DNA from 2 places in the Oerskovia sp. Root918 genome. Region 1 is predicted to be linked to the other one. Evidence: riboswitches for the same ligand, from Rfam matches in the RefSeq annotation. Region 1 holds a riboswitch; the other holds the start of a gene.
The links. A riboswitch is a leader RNA that binds a small molecule or an ion and turns the genes downstream of it on or off. The one in region 1 is predicted to bind S-adenosylmethionine.
Positions count from the first base shown of each region.

Region 2: linked by a shared signal. The riboswitch ahead of ASE27_RS16895 (nucleotidyltransferase domain-containing protein) and the one ahead of ASE27_RS15685 (rhodanese-like domain-containing protein) in region 1 are both predicted to bind S-adenosylmethionine.

Region 1 covers NZ_LMJG01000015.1:95,435-102,975, forward strand. The annotation lists gene ASE27_RS15670 (GNAT family N-acetyltransferase) at 1-423, opposite strand, end outside; gene ASE27_RS15675 (aminotransferase class V-fold PLP-dependent enzyme) at 506-1,906, opposite strand; SAM riboswitch class IV at 1,947-2,061, opposite strand; gene ASE27_RS15680 (phosphotransferase enzyme family protein) at 2,159-2,869, opposite strand; SAM riboswitch class I at 3,120-3,212, shown strand; gene ASE27_RS15685 (rhodanese-like domain-containing protein) at 3,219-3,683, shown strand; gene ASE27_RS15690 (O-succinylhomoserine sulfhydrylase) at 3,707-4,966, shown strand; gene ASE27_RS15695 (LLM class flavin-dependent oxidoreductase) at 5,091-6,137, shown strand; gene ASE27_RS15700 (MBL fold metallo-hydrolase) at 6,205-7,032, shown strand; gene ASE27_RS15705 (DUF1345 domain-containing protein) at 7,150-7,541, shown strand, end outside.
Region 2 covers NZ_LMJG01000015.1:381,711-389,251, forward strand. The annotation lists gene ASE27_RS16885 (hypothetical protein) at 1-8, shown strand, start outside; gene ASE27_RS16890 (chitinase) at 99-752, shown strand; gene ASE27_RS16895 (nucleotidyltransferase domain-containing protein) at 933-1,580, opposite strand; SAM riboswitch class IV at 1,917-2,036, opposite strand; gene ASE27_RS16900 (LacI family DNA-binding transcriptional regulator) at 2,165-3,199, opposite strand; gene ASE27_RS16905 (carbohydrate ABC transporter permease) at 3,334-4,275, opposite strand; gene ASE27_RS16910 (carbohydrate ABC transporter permease) at 4,278-5,240, opposite strand; gene ASE27_RS16915 (ABC transporter substrate-binding protein) at 5,402-6,715, opposite strand; gene ASE27_RS16920 (beta-galactosidase) at 6,917-7,541, shown strand, end outside.

The sequences.
Region 1 (7,541 bases):
CACGCGGTGCACGTCCCACGACTCGAACGCATGTCGGAGCAGCAACCATTTCGAGACCGGGTTCACGAGGCTCCCCCACGTGGAACGGGCGTAGAAGGTCCGCCCGATCTCCACGCGCCTGTCGTCGAGCGACAGGTCACGGAAAGCGGTGCTCCCCACCACGAGACCCGAGCCCGCGTCGACGACGGCGAAGGCCGTCAGCGCCCGGGTAGCCCGAGTGTCCTCGATGAAGTTCACCATCCCGACCTCCCCCGCAGGGAGGGTCGTACTCATACCCGCCCACATCGTCGGATCGACGATCTGAGCCAGCGCACCGGCGTGCGCGACAGCCAGGGGTTCGAGGCGGAACCCCTGGCCTTCCAGGACGACATCGTGCTGCACAGCGCATATCAGAACACACGCGGGCGTCGCCGCCAAGACCACGGAGCGGTCGTTCGTGGACGGCGAGGTGACGCACGGGTGAACGTTGTGTTCCGAGGAGCGTCTCCGCAGGTCAGAGGGCTCGTCAGGCCGGGGCCGGACCGCACCCCACGGCGGCCGTGATGTTGCCGACCGCGGCGGTCGCGAACAGCCCGGAGAGCCCTGCGACCTGGAGCAGCGGACGAGGGTCGTCGCTCACGACCCAGCAGCCGTCGACGACCTCGTACCGGGCCTTGGCCCCCTCGCCGACGTAGGCGCGCAGCGCCGCGATCAGGCGCTCGATCTCCTCGCCCGTGGTGCCCACGCCGATCGACGCCCGGATGGCACCGGCCGGGAAGCCCAGGCGGGCCAGGAGCGGGTGCGCGCAGAACCGGCCGTCACGCACGCCGATGCCGTGCTCGGCCGACAGGTAGGACGCGACGAGGCCCGCGTCGTGGCCGTCGACCGAGAAGGTCACGACGCCCACGGGGTCCACGGCGTCGGCCCAGGCGCGGACGACGCGCACGCCGTCGATCTGCTCGAGCCCGTCGACGAGACGGGCACGCAGCTCGGTCTCGTGCGCGACCAGCACGCCCGGCTCGAGCGCCGCGAGCGCGTCGCACGCCGAGGCGAGCGCGACCGCGCCGATCACGTTGGGCGACCCGGCCTCGTGCCGCGCCGGGGCGCTCTGCCACGTGGTGCCCTCGAGCGTCACGTTGCGCACCGCGCCGCCCCCGGCGAGGTAGGGCGTGCCGGCGTCGAGCCAGTCACGGCGCCCCACGAGCGCGCCCGCACCGAACGGCGCGTAGGTCTTGTGGCCCGAGAACGCGACGTAGTCCACGTCGCTCGCGGTGAGCGAGACGCCGCGGTGCGGGACGAGCTGGGCGCCGTCGAGCAGGACCCGCGCTCCGGCGTCGTGCGCCGCGGCGACGACCTCGGCGAGCGGCAGCGACTCGCCCGTGACGTTCGAGGCCCCCGTGATCGCGACGAGCGCGTACGGGAAGCGCGACAGCTCTGCGCGCAGCCCGGACAGGGTCTCGGCGACCGTCGCACCGCCGACCAGGACCGTGGCCCCGCCCGTGCGCTGCCACGGCAGGAGGTTCGCGTGGTGCTCGACGTCCAGCACGAGCACACGGCCCGGCGAACCGTCGGCCTGGGCCGGGACGCAGCCCGCGAGCAGGTTGAGCGAGTCCGTGGTGTTGCGCGTGACGATCGTGACGTCGTCCTCGCGGGCTCCGACGAACGCGCCGATCGTCTGGCGCGCGGCCTCGTAGAGCGCGGTCGACACCTGGGACAGGTAGCCCGCGCCGCGGTGCACGCTCGCGTAGAGCGGCAGGACCTCGTTGACGCGATCGGCCACGACCTGCAGCGCGGGGGCCGACGCCGCGACGTCGAGGTTGGCGTACGGGAGGCTGCGCCCGTCGACGAGGGGGACCAGGGTGTCGCTGCCCACGACGGGCAGCACGGCACACGAGGTAGGGGCTTCGATGACTGCGTGTGCGCTCATGGCACGTCCTCCGGTGGTCGTCGGAGTTCGCCCTGCGGCCCCTCCGCGCTTGCCCCCCTCCTTGTAGAGAGGGACCTGGTCGTCACCCGGGGCACCCCGCCGCGGAGGAGGGTTGCCGGCCAGCAAACCGGGGTTTTGCGCTGGCACTCATGACCTGGTGTCAAGGATGGGCGAGGCCCGCAGAGCGTGTCAACCGGTGGGCACGGCGTCTCGGATGGTGGGCAGAGGGGCCTGTCAGGCGGGCGCGCCCGCTCAGCGAGGCGACGCGTCCGCGAGCGCCTGAATGTGTCGCGCGTCGGCCCGGTACATGGCCGCGTGCTCCCGGAAGTCGTCCCGCCCGGTCGCTGACGCCCTCTCGTCGGTGAAGGCCGCGAGCTCGTCGAGCCGCGCGACCACGACGGTCAGGACCTCGCGACGCGAGTACCGCATCCCGTACGCGGCGACCAGGGCGTCGAGCCGCGCCAACGGGTCCAGCCGCCCGACGACGTCGGCTCCCTCCCCGTCCCCGGCGTCCGCCACGAGGGGCACGAGCCGGTAGCCGAGGTAAGCCAGGTCCCAGATCCGGGGGCCGGGGCTCGCGGTATCGAAGTCGATGAGCCCGACGACGACCCCGTCGCGAAAGACCAGGTTGTACGGGGCGAAGTCGTTGTGGCACACGACCTCGGCGGGCTCGTGTGGTGCGCTCTGCCAGATGGGTGGCGCGGGCGCGTCGCCCGCGGCGAGGAAACCGACGCTCGCGTCGTGCACGCGCCGCAGCAGCACGCCCGCGTCACGGAGCACTGACTCGTCCCAGACCCACAGGGGAAGGGGATAGTTCGCGACGTCGCCCGGGAGATAGGACAGGACCTCGCGCCCCTGCTCGTCGGTCCCCAGCGGCTCGGGCACCTCGGTGATGCCGTGCGCGCGCAAGTGGCGCAGGAGCGCGTGGACGGTCGGCGTCCAGGGCCCGGCGGTGCGTCGCACGGTGTCGCCGCGTCGCACGACGGCCGTCGAGTTGCCGCCGGCCAGGACCTCCTCGGGCGGGCTCTGCTCACGACTGCCTGCCGTGAGGTAGAGGGCTTGCGTCGAGGTAGAGGCCCCGAGCCCGCTGTCTCGACGGGAATCCTCTACCTCGTGGCGACGCGCGGGGTGCTCCATGCGCAGCAACCTATCCCCTGCCCACCCTGCGAGACACCCGTTTCACTCCGTGGGCACGGTGACGTACGATCCGACGCAACCATCCAGAGCGGCTGAGTGACTTGGCACGATGACGCCGCAGCAACCCCCCGGTGACGGGCGAGGGTGCTACCGCCACGACCGATGGAGGATCACCATGAGTGCCCCCGACCGCGCGACCGCTGCACCGGTCCCCGACGCCCGGCCCGCCGACGGCTACGCCGGCGACATCACGCCCCAGCAGGCATGGGACCTGCTCCAGAGCGCCCCGGGCGCCGTCCTCGTGGACGTCCGCACCGACGCCGAGTGGCGCTTCGTCGGCGTCCCCGACCTGTCCTCGACGGGCCGCGAGCCGGTCCTGACCCAGTGGGTCACGGTCGAGGGCCGGCCCAACCCGTCGTTCGTCACGGACCTCGCCGCGGCCGGCGTGACGCCCGAGACCCCCGTCGTGTTCCTGTGCCGCTCGGGAGCCCGTTCGATCGGCGCGGCCAAGGCCGCGACCGCCGCCGGCCTGGGCCCCGCGTACAACGTCCTCGAAGGCTTCGAGGGAGCGCTCGACGGCGCCGGTCACCGTGGTTCCGACGGCTGGCGCGCAGCAGGCCTCCCCTGGAAGCAGTCGTGAGCGCCGCGACCGGGGACGGCGTCCTGCGCATCCCTGCCGGGGTCCCGGGCGGCTCGGGCCGCGGCCCGCTGCCCCGCTCGGTGCGGCCCGACACCCTCGCGGTGCGCGGCGGCCACGCCCGCTCGAACTTCGAGGAGACGAGCGAGGCGCTCTTCCTCACGCAGGGCTACGTCTACGGGAGCGCCGCCGAGGCCGAGGCCGCCTTCGCGGGCGAGGTCGACCGCTTCATCTACTCGCGCTACGGCAACCCGACCGTGCACACGTTCGAGGAGCGGCTGCGACTCATCGAGGGCGCCGAGGCCTGCTACGCCACGGCGTCGGGCATGTCCGCGGTCTTCACGTCGCTCGCGGCCCTGGTCGGTTCCGGGTCGCGCATCGTCGCGGCCCGCGCCCTGTTCGGCTCGTCGCTCGTGATCTTCGACGAGATCTTCGCCAAGTGGGGCGTGCGCACCGACTACGTCGACGGTCACGTGCTGTCGCAGTGGGAGGAAGCGCTGTCGACCCCTGCGGACGTCGTCTTCTTCGAGACCCCGTCCAACCCCATGCAGGACGTGATCGACGTGCGCCGCGTGAGCGACCTCGCGCACGCGGCGGGCGCCGTCGTCGTGCTCGACAACGTGTTCGCGACCCCCGTGCTGCAGAAGCCGCTCGAGCTCGGTGCGGACGTCGTCGTGTACTCGGCGACCAAGCACATCGACGGGCAGGGGCGCGTGCTCGGCGGCGCGATCCTGGGCTCCGAGGAGTACGTCAAGGGCCCGGTCCAGACCTTCATCCGCAACACCGGACCCTCGCTCAGCGCGTTCAACGCGTGGGTCCTGGTCAAGGGCCTCGAGACCCTGTCGGTGCGCGTCAAGGCCCAGAACGCCGCAGCGCTCCAGGTCGCGACCGCGCTCGAGGAGCTGCCCGGCATCACGGCCGTGCGCTACCCGTTCCTCGCCTCGCACCCCCAGGTCGAGCTCGCCAAGGCCCAGCAGAGCGGCGGCGGGACGGTCGTGACGTTCAACCTCGACGTGCCCGGCGCCGACGACCCGGGCACGGACGCCGAGCTCCTCAAGAAGCGCACGTTCCAGTTCCTCGACGCCCTGCAGATCGTGGACATCTCCAACAACCTGGGCGACGCCAAGTCCCTCATCACGCACCCCGCGACCACGACGCACCGCAAGCTGGGCGCGGACGGTCGTGCCGCCGTCGGGATCGCGGAGACGACCGTGCGCCTGTCGATCGGCCTCGAGGACCCGCTCGACCTGATCGAGGACGTCGAGCAGGCGCTCGCCGCGCGCTGAGCCCTGCGGTCCACCGCTGCGTGCGGAGTACTCGTCGTGAGACCGGCCGGACGGCGACGAGTACTCCGCACCCGGCGGCAGCAGGCAGGAATACCCCGACCGCCTCCCGGGGTTGGACCTGGCGATGACTACCTCGCCGCGCCTCTCCGTCCTCGACCTCGTCCCCGTCCGTTCGGGACAGTCCAGCTCCCAGGCCATCGCCGCGTCCCTGGACCTCGTGCGCCTCGCCGACCGCCTCGGCTTCACGCGCTACTGGTTCGCCGAGCACCACAACATGCCAGCGGTCGCCGCGTCCGCCCCGCCCGTCATGATCTCCGCGGCCGCCGCGGTGACCGAACGGATCCGCGTCGGCTCGGGCGGCGTCATGCTCCCCAACCACGCGCCGCTCGTCGTGGCCGAGCAGTTCGCGGTCCTCGAGGCCCTGGCCCCGGGACGCGTCGACCTGGGGATCGGCCGGGCGCCCGGCAGCGACCCCGTCGTCACGGCCCTGCTCCGCAGCAGCGGCCCCACGTCCGACGTCGACCGCTTCCCCCAGCACGTCCAGGACATCCGCTCGCTCATGAGCGCCGAGGGCGCCTCGGTCCGCCTCACGAGCGGCCAGGTCTACGACGTGCACGCGACCCCGGCCGCCGAGTCCGTGCCGACCGTCTGGCTGCTCGGGTCGAGCGACTACTCGGCACGCCTGGCCGCCGAGCTCGGCCTGCCGTACGTGTTCGCCAACCACTTCTCGGGCGCCGGCATGGACGAGATTCTGGCGCTGTACCGCGACGGCTACCGCCCGTCGCCCGAGCACCCGGCGCCGGAGACGTTCCTGACGGTCAACGTGTCGGTCGCCCCGACGCTCGCCGAGGCCCGTGCGCGCGCGCTGCCCCAGGCCCGCATGATGGCCCGCCTGCGCTCGGGCAAGCCGCTGGGCGCCCAGGAGACGGTCGAGGACGCGGCGTCGACGCCGCTCGACGGGCTCACGTCCCAGATGGCCGACGAGATGCTCGACCGCTGGATCGTCGACGAGCCCCAGGCCGCGGCCCGTCGCGTGCGCGAGCTGGCCGCCCGGCACGGCGTCGACGAGGTCATGGTCGTGCCCGTCGCGGCGTCCCGCGCCGAGGAGTCGCTCGACGCGACGCCCGGCCGCACGCAGACGCTCGAGCTGCTCGCGGACGCGCTCGCCTGACGACCGTCCCGTGAACCCGACGCGGCCAGAGCGCACCCGACCGCCCGCCGACGCGGCGCCGTCGGGCGTGCCCGTGCGCGTCACGGACCACGCCTCGGTGCTGCTCGCCCCGAACCCCGGACCCATGACGCTCGACGGGACCAGGTCCTACGTCCTGGCCGCGCCCGGCGCGCGCACGCGCGTGGTCGTCGACCCCGGGCCCGACGACGTCGCTCACCTCTCGGCCCTGGCCGATGGGCCGCGCGTCGAGCTGGTCCTCGTCACGCACCGGCACGCGGACCACACCGCAGGGGCGGCGCGCTTCGCCGAGCTCACCGGGGCGCCCGTCCGGGCGGCCGACCCCGCCCACTGCCACCCCGCGGCGGGCGGCCCGGCGGGAGGGCCCGCGCGCGGGAGAACGGCCGAACCGCTGCGCGGGGGCGAGGTCCTCCGTGCGGCCGGGCTGCGGATCGAGGTCGTCGCGACCCCGGGCCACACCGCCGACTCCCTGAGCTTCCGCCTGCCGGACGACGGACCGCGCGGCTCGGTGCTGACGGGCGACACGATCCTCGGGCGCGGCACCACGGTGATCTCCGCGCCGGACGGCTCGCTGAGCGACTACCTCACGAGCCTCGACACGCTCGAGGCGTTCGGGGCCGCGACGGTCCTGCCCGCGCACGGCCCGCACCTGGACGACCTGTCCGCCGTCGTGCGGGCGTACCGCGAGCACCGGCTGGGGCGGCTCGCCGAGGTGCGTACCGCCCTCGCCGCGGCCGGGCTCGCGGGAGACCCCATGACCGACCGGCTCGTCGAGCAGGTCACGGCGGCCGTCTACGGCGCCGTCGCCCCCGGGGTGCTCCCGGCCGCCCGGCAGAGCGTCCGCGCCCAGCTCCGGTACCTCGCCGAGCGCGCGTAGCGCGACGGGCACGGCGAGACCGCAGCGCACGGTGCCGCAGATCCGCGCGCTGGAGCCGGAGCGGCGGAGACGCCGATCCGGCGCGACGGGCCGTGGGGCCGGTGGTTGACTGACCGCGTGACTCCCTCGATCCCCGACCTCCCCACGTCCCCCGCCCGCCGCGACGCCCTGGGCGCGGGTCCCGTCGTACGCCTCGGTGTCGGTGCTGTCGTGGGGATCGCCGCGGGCCTCTGGTTCGGCACGCAGGGCTACCCCCGGTTCGCGGTCCTCGCCGGATGGAGCGTCGCCGCGCTCGTCTTCACGGTGTGGACCTGGGTCGTGGTCGCACCCATGGACGCGCGGCTGACCGCGAGCCTCGCGACCCGCGAGGAACCGTCCCGGCGTGTGACCCACCTGTTCATCGTCGCGGCCTCGCTCGCGAGCCTCGTGGGAGTCGCGCTCCTCCTGCTGGCGTCACCCGAGAAGAAGAGCGCCCAGGCCGTGAGCGCAGTGTTCGCCGTGGCGTGCAT
Region 2 (7,541 bases), 290 kb from region 1:
TCCCCTAGGGTGACCGCGGAGACGCCGTCCGGCCGTCGCGGCTCGTCGTCGAGCCGCGACCCCGCGGCTGGCCGGGATCAGTGACGAGAGGGTGGCTCATGGCTGAGACAGGTTCGACGAGCGGCATCACGACGTGCTTCGTGGTGACGGAGGCGCAGTTCGAGGAGATGTTCCCGGACCGCAACCCGTTCTACACGTACGAGGGCCTGGTCGCGGCGACCGCGGCGTACCCGGAGTTCGCGACGTCGGGCGGGCCGGTGGTCGCGGCCCGCGAGGCTGCGGCGTTCCTCGCGAACGTGAGCCACGAGAGCACGGGGCTGCTGCACGTGAGCGAGCTCAACACGGCCGTGTACTCGCACTACTGCGACCCGTCGCAGCCGTACGGGTGCCCCGCGGGCCAGGACGCGTACTACGGCAAGGGGCCCATCCAGCTCTCGTGGAACTTCAACTACAAGGCCGCGGGTGACGCCCTGGGCATCGACCTGCTGAACGACCCGTACCTGGTCGAGACCGACGCGACCGTCGCCTGGAAGACCGCGCTCTGGTACTGGAACACGCAGCCGGGCGAGGGCACCATGACGTGCCACGAGGCGATCGTCGGGGACCACGGCTTCCGCGAGACGATCCGCGCGATCAACGGCCCGCTCGAGTGCGAGGGCGGCAACCCGCGCCAGGTCGCGAACCGGGTCGCGCTGTTCCGCCGCTACGCCGAGCTCCTGGGCACCACGACGGGCGAGAACCTGACCTGCTGAGGTCCGTTGCCCGACGGCGGAGCGCGACGCCCGCCGTCGGGCGCGGCTCTGCGCGGCACGGGCGGGTGCAGTGCGGCTCGGCGGGTGCAGTGCGGCTCGGCGGGTGCGGAGCGGGCCTGGGCGGGTGCACGGCGGGCCTGGGCGCGGGGACGCGGTTCGGCTCCGCCTGCCCGCCAGCAGTCAGTCGGGGAGGACGACGAGGGGCAGGTGCTCGTGCACGGGTGGCCCGAGCACCTGGTCGGCGTCGTGCGCCCACCGCTCGAGGGCCCCGGGGCGGTCGCGCTCGGCGTCGAGCCACGCGATCGTGCGGAGGTGGACGTCCACGTCGTTGCCGGTCCAGGATCCTGCGTCGCGGCGCAGCTGGTCGGTGAGCTCGTCGGCGATCCACGTCGGAAGGTCGTCGGGGACCACGACGAGGAGGTCCAGGTCGTCGGCCGCGGTGCCGTCGCCGCGAGCGGCCGAGCCGACGACAGCGACGCCGATCGACCGTCGACGGCCGTCGTCCCGCACGACCTGATGAAGCAGCTCGTCGATGCGTCGGCGCAGCTCGCACCAGGGGTGCAGCGCGTCGAAGAGCGCCTCGATCGCGGGCCAGCACAGGTGGTCGCGGTTGACCTGGAAGTAGTTCGTCGACCCGATGGTCCGCCGCTGGACGATCCCTTGCCGTTCAAGCCGCGCGAGGGCGCGACGAACCCCTTCCGACGATCCGGAGTGCGCGACGCGATGCACCTGCCCACCCGTGAGCTCGCCCTGACGGTTCCAGAGCGCACGCAGGACGGGCCCCTCGAGCCCGGGCACGACCGCCGAGACCGGGCTGCTCCAGTCCATCTGCTCCCCCTGAGTCCTGATCTCCTCCACGAGGCAGAGCGGCCGCAGCGTGGCGTCGCCGCTCACCACGAGGCCCCGGGGGGAGGGTGCGGTTTCTCTGTAGCCACCACAATTGTTGTGGCTACAGAGAAAACACACCCTCCCCTCCCCCGGTTCAACGTCGTCGCCCGACCGTCCGAACGCCTCACGGACAGGATGGCTGCTCCGGACGGCACGCGGAGCGAAGGCCAGGGATCTGTGGACAACACGCCCACCGCAGGCAGTCGGCGACCTGAGCCGACCGGGCGCAGCGGCGGCCTCAGGGCAAGGGTCGAGGCCACGATGAACGCGACCTCGACCTCGCACTTCCCGAAGGCCCGGATGCCGGGTCGGGCGGGTCTTCCTCAGAGGCACCGTGCGCGGGAACGCGGTTGCCGGACCGGCACGCGGAGGGCGTATCGCCGGTCACTCGTGACCGATGCCCACCCTGCCAGACGGGACACACAAGGACAAATCACCCCGGCGCGCCACGGCGCACCCCTGTGCCCGAGCGCCTCGGTGCCCGTCGCGCACGACCGCGACTGGCCGGGCGAGGCCGAACCTCCCTAGGCCGAGTCCCGCACCACGAGCGACGTCGGCAGCGTGATGGCCGCAGGCTCCTGGCCCTCCACGACCTCGAGCAGCAGCCGCACCATCTCGGCGCTGATGCGCTCGAAAGGCTGCCGCATGGTCGTCAGCGCCGGGTGGAGCGACGCCGCGACCCCCGAGTCGTCGAACCCGCCCACGGCCACGTCCCCGGGCACGCTCCGCCCCGTGGCCTGGAGCGCGACGAGCGCCCCCGCCGCCATGAGGTCCGACGCCACGAACACGGCGTCGAGGTCAGGGCGCCGCTCGAGCAGCTCGGCCATCGCGAGCCGGCCCCGCTCGCGCGAGTAGTCGCCGTGCGCGACGAGCGACTCGTCGAACCGGTCGCCCAGCGCGTCGCGGTACCCGTCGAGGCGCAGCGTCCCGCCCGGGGTGTCGAGCGGACCTGTGATCGTCGCGATGCGCGTGCGCCCCGAGTCGAGCAGGTGCTGCGTCATGGTGCGCGCCCCGGCCCGGTCGTCGGCCGCGACGTACCCGACGCGCCCCTCGTACCCGAGCGGGACACCGCAGGCGACCGTCGGGACCTTCTGCTTGAGCAGCTCGGCCAGCATCGGGTTGCCCTGGTGCGAGCTGATGAGCAGGACGCCGTCGACGTGCCCCGCCGCGACGTACCCACCGATGCGGCGACGCTCCTCGGGGGTCCCCGCGACCATGAGCAGCAGCGGCATCTCGCGCTTCGCGAGCTCCTCGGCCGCGCCCCGCAGCAGGATCGAGAAGTTGGGGTCCTCGAACAGCAGGTGCTGCGGCTCGGTCAGCAGGAACGCGATCGAGTTCGACCGCCCCGTCACGAGGCTGCGCGCGTGCTGGTTCGCGGCGTACCCCGTGGTCCGAATCGCCTCGTTGACCGCCGCGAGGGCATCGGGAGAGACCCAGTGGCCACCGTTGATCACGCGGGACACGGTCCCGCGCGAGACGCCCGCGACGTCCGCGACGTCGCGGATCGTGGGGCGACGCTTCGCCCCGTTGCCCGACGCCGCCGCCCGCCTCTCGCGCACGAGTCCGGCGCCCGCCCCCGCACCCGGGGAGGTGCCGCGCGCGGCTTCGCGACCGTCCTCGCGCACGGCGTCGACGGGCTGGGGTACGACGTCGTTCCCGGACTGCTCCACGACACGTGAGTCTAGGGACATCCTCAGGCCTTGACCGCGCCGGCGGCGAGGTCGACCTGCCAGTAGCGCTGCAGCAGGAGGAACAGGGCCACGAGCGGGACGATCGACAGCAGCGCGCCCGTGATCACGAGCGTGTACAGCGCGGGCTGCGACGCCCCCTGGTTCAGCAGACCCGACAGCCCGACCGTGAGCGGGAAGAGCTTGTCGTCGCCGAGCATGATGTACGGCAGCATGAAGTTGTTCCAGATCGCGACGAACTGGAAGAGGAACACCGTGACCAGGCCGGGCGCCATCATGGGCATCGCGACCTGCGCGAACGTCCGGAGCTCACCGGCGCCGTCGGTCCGGGCGGCCTCGACGATCTCGTCGGGGATCGACGCCCCCGCGTAGATACGGGCGAGGTAGATCCCGTACGGGCTGATGATGCTCGGCAGGAGCACGGCCCAGTAGGTGTTGGTCAGACCGGCCTGGGCCAGGAGCAGGTACTGCGGGATCGCGAGCACCACACCGGGCACGAGCACGCCGGCGAGCAGCATGTTGAAGACCGCCGTCTTCCCGCGGAAGCGGTACTTCGCGAGCGCGTAGCCCGCCATCGCGGAGACGACGACCGACAGCAGCCCGCCGATGCCCGCGTAGAGGGCCGTGTTCGCCATCCACCGCCAGAACAGACCGCCGCGGTAGGCGTTGAGGTCGGACACGTTGTCCAGGAAGTGCGAGGACGGCGCGAACGTGAAGGTCGAGAACAGCTCGCTCCCCGACTTGGTCGAGGCCACGACGACCCACAGCACGGGCAGCAGGCAGTACAGGGCGCCCACGAGCAGGATCGCGGTCGCGGTCCCGCTCGGGCGCTCGCCCGCGGACCGGTGGCCCGTCCGCGGAGCCTTGCGGGACTTCTTGACGACCGCCCCGGGGCGCGCGTCGAAGGTCTCGGCGACGAGGGCGGTCTCAGCAGCGTCGGTAGTCATGGTCACTTCTCCTGACCGAAGGCACGGCTCTGCACGAGGCGCAGGAACCCGAACGAGAGGACGAACGTCGCGACGGCGATGATGACCGAGGTCGCGGCCGCCGAGTACAGGTCACCGCGGATGAACGCGTCGCGGTACACCTTCATGAGCGGGGTCCACGTGCTGGAGATCGTGTTGCTGAGCGGCTTGAGGGTCGTGGGCTCGGCGAACACCTGCAGGGTCGCGATCATCGAGAAGACGAACGTCATGATGATCGACGGGACGACGATGGGGATCTTGATCCGCCACGCCATGCCGATCTGGTTGCAGCCGTCGAGCTCGGCGGCCTCGTACAGCTCGGACGGGATCGCGCGCAACGACGTGTAGATCACGACCATGTTGAACCCGACGCCACCCCACACCGCGATGTTCGCGACCGCGAAGATCACCAGGTCCGACGAGAACAGGGACGGGACGTCCCAGCCGAGCCGGTCGAACACGTAGTAGAAGGGGCTCACGCCCGGCAGGTAGAGGAAGCCCCAGAGGAGCGACGAGATCACGGCGGGCACCGCGTAGGGCAGGAAGATCGAGATCCGCGAGAACTTGGTGGCCCGCGACCGGCGCGAGTCGAGCAGCAGCGCGAAGAGCAGCGCGAGGCCCAGCATGGTCGGCACGACGATCACGCCGTAGAGCGCGACGCGCCCCACGGACGCGAGGAACTCCGGGTCGGCAAGCGACGCCGCGTAGTTCGCGAACCCGTTCCACACCTCGGTCCGAGCCCCCGACCCCAGGCCCAGCCCGCTGACCTTCTCGGTCCGGAAGCTCAGGTAGACCGCGTACGCGATGGGCAGCGCGAGGAAGAGGACGAACAGCACGATCGCCGGGGCGAGGAAGCCCCAGGGGGCTGCCTGGCGCCGGGACGCACCCGGTCGGCGGCGTCGCGCCGCGGGGGGCGCGCTGGGCCGCACTGGCGTGGTCGTGGTCACGATCTCTCCTCGGAAGGTCTCCGCCGGACGGGGGCAGGCGGCTGCTGAAGCACGGAGCGGAAGGGGTGGTGCGGGCGCCCGTCGGGGCTCCCGGTGCCGCCGCTCGGGGCGAGCGACGGGCGAGGCGGCCGCCCGGACGAACCGGGCGACCGCCGTCGGGCCTATTCCTTGACGTTGAAGCCGGAGCTCTTCAGGTCCTCGAGCGTGACCTTCTGCATGGCCTCGACCGCAGCGGTGAACGCGGCCTGCGACTTCGCCTCGGTGGCCTTGCCGAACTCGTCGTTGTACGCCGAGTAGGTGACGTTGACGTTGGGGCCGTACGTGAAGCTGCCCGCGGTCTTGGCCGTCTGGGCCGCGATCTCGTAGAAGTCGGGCTGGTTCGCGAAGAACGTCGGGGGCTCGGAGAGCGCCTCGGCCGACGCGGGGATGTTCGCCGGGTAGATCCCGGTCTGGTCGACGAGGAGGTCGACGCCCTCCTGCGACGAGTTGAGCCACGTGATGAACTGCGCGGCCTCCGCGGGGTGCTTCGACTGGCTCGTCACGGCCGTGGCGGAACCGCCCCAGTTGCCCGTGGCCGGCTTCGCGGCGTCCCACTGCGGCATGGGGGCCATCTTCCACAGACCCGCGGTGTCGGGGGCGTTGCCCTCGAGGACGCCCGGCGCCCAGATGGCCGAGAGCCAGCCGATCTGCGTGCCGTTGTTGAGCGCGGCGTTCCACTCGGGGGTGTACATGGGCTTGTTGTCGATCACGCCGGACTCGACGAGACCGCCCCAGTAGTCAGCGACCTTGAGCGTCGCCTCGTCGTCGACCGCGACGGTCCACGCGTCCCCGTCGATGCCCCACCAGGAGGCGCCGGCCTGCTGCGAGAGGCCCGTGAACCAGCCCGCGTCGGTCGCCGAGAACGTGCCGAGGTACTTGGTCGGGTCGGCGGCCTGCAGGGCGGCGGCCGTCGCGGCGTACTCGTCCCACGTCGTGGGGACGGTCAGGCCGAGCTGCTCGAAGATGTCGGCGCGGTAGTAGAACTGCATGGGGCCCGAGTCCTGCGGCACGGCGTAGACCGCGTCGGAGCCGAGGGTCACGTCGTTCCAGACGCCCTCGGGGAACTGGTCCGCCAGGTCCGCGACCTCTCCCGAGATGTCGGCGAGCGCGTCGGCCGAGACCAGCGTGGGGATCTTCTGGTACTCGGTCTGCATGATGTCGGGCGCACCGCTGCCCGCCTTGACCGCGGTCAGCAGCTTGGTGATGGCGGGGTCACCGCCGTCCTGCTTGTTGACCGTGACCTGGATGTCGGGGTTCGCCGCGTTCCAGGTCTCGACGACCTTGTCCACGTTCGGCGCCCAGGTCCAGAAGGTCAGCTCGACCGGTCCGTCGGCCGCCGGGGCGTCGGAACCGCCGCTGCCCGAGCTGCAAGCGGTCATCAGTAGTGCGGCGGAGGCGATGATCGCCGCTGCCTTCGTGCCTGTGGACAGGCGCATGAGGTCCTCCTCGTCAAGGAACCATCGCGCTTCTCGCCAGGGCTTGGGCCAGGGCGACTCACGACAGTGTGGGGCTGTGCACGGTCACAGTACTCACGCCCAGCATGGTCTTGTCAACATCATGTTTCATGCTGTTACCTAGGTGTTGCACGGTCGATCACACCTGTGATCGTGCACAGCGACGTGTTTCGAGGAGAGCGCATGACTTCCGCCAAGCCCCGCCCGGTCGGCCCCGTCTACGACGGCTGGCTGCCTGGCGTCGACGCGATCTGCTACGGCGGTGACTACAACCCCGAGCAGTGGCCGGAAGAGGTCTGGGAGCAGGACGTCGCGCTGATGCGCGAGGCCGGGGTGAACCTCGTGAGCATCGGGATGTTCAGCTGGGCGCTCATGGAGCCCCGTGAGGGAGAGCTCGACCTCGCGTGGCTCGACCGCCTGTTCGACCTGCTCCACGCGCACGGCATCCGCGTCGACCTCGGCACCCCCACGGCGTCGCCGCCGGCCTGGTTCTTCCACGCCTACCCCGAGTCGCGCGTCGTGACCCGCGACGGGACGGTCCTGGGGTTCGGCTCGCGCGGCATGGTCTCGCCCAGCTCGCCCGACTACCGCCGCGCGTGCGTCCGCATCACGACCGCGCTCGCCGAGCGCTACGGATCGCACCCCGCGCTCGCCCTGTGGCACGTGCACAACGAGTACGGCGCGCCCGTCTCGGACGACTACTCGCCCGCGAGCGCCACCGCCTTCCGCGAATGGCTGCGCGAGCGCTACGGCGACCTCGAGGGTCTGAACGCCGCATGGGGCACCCGGTTCTGGGGCCAGGTCTACG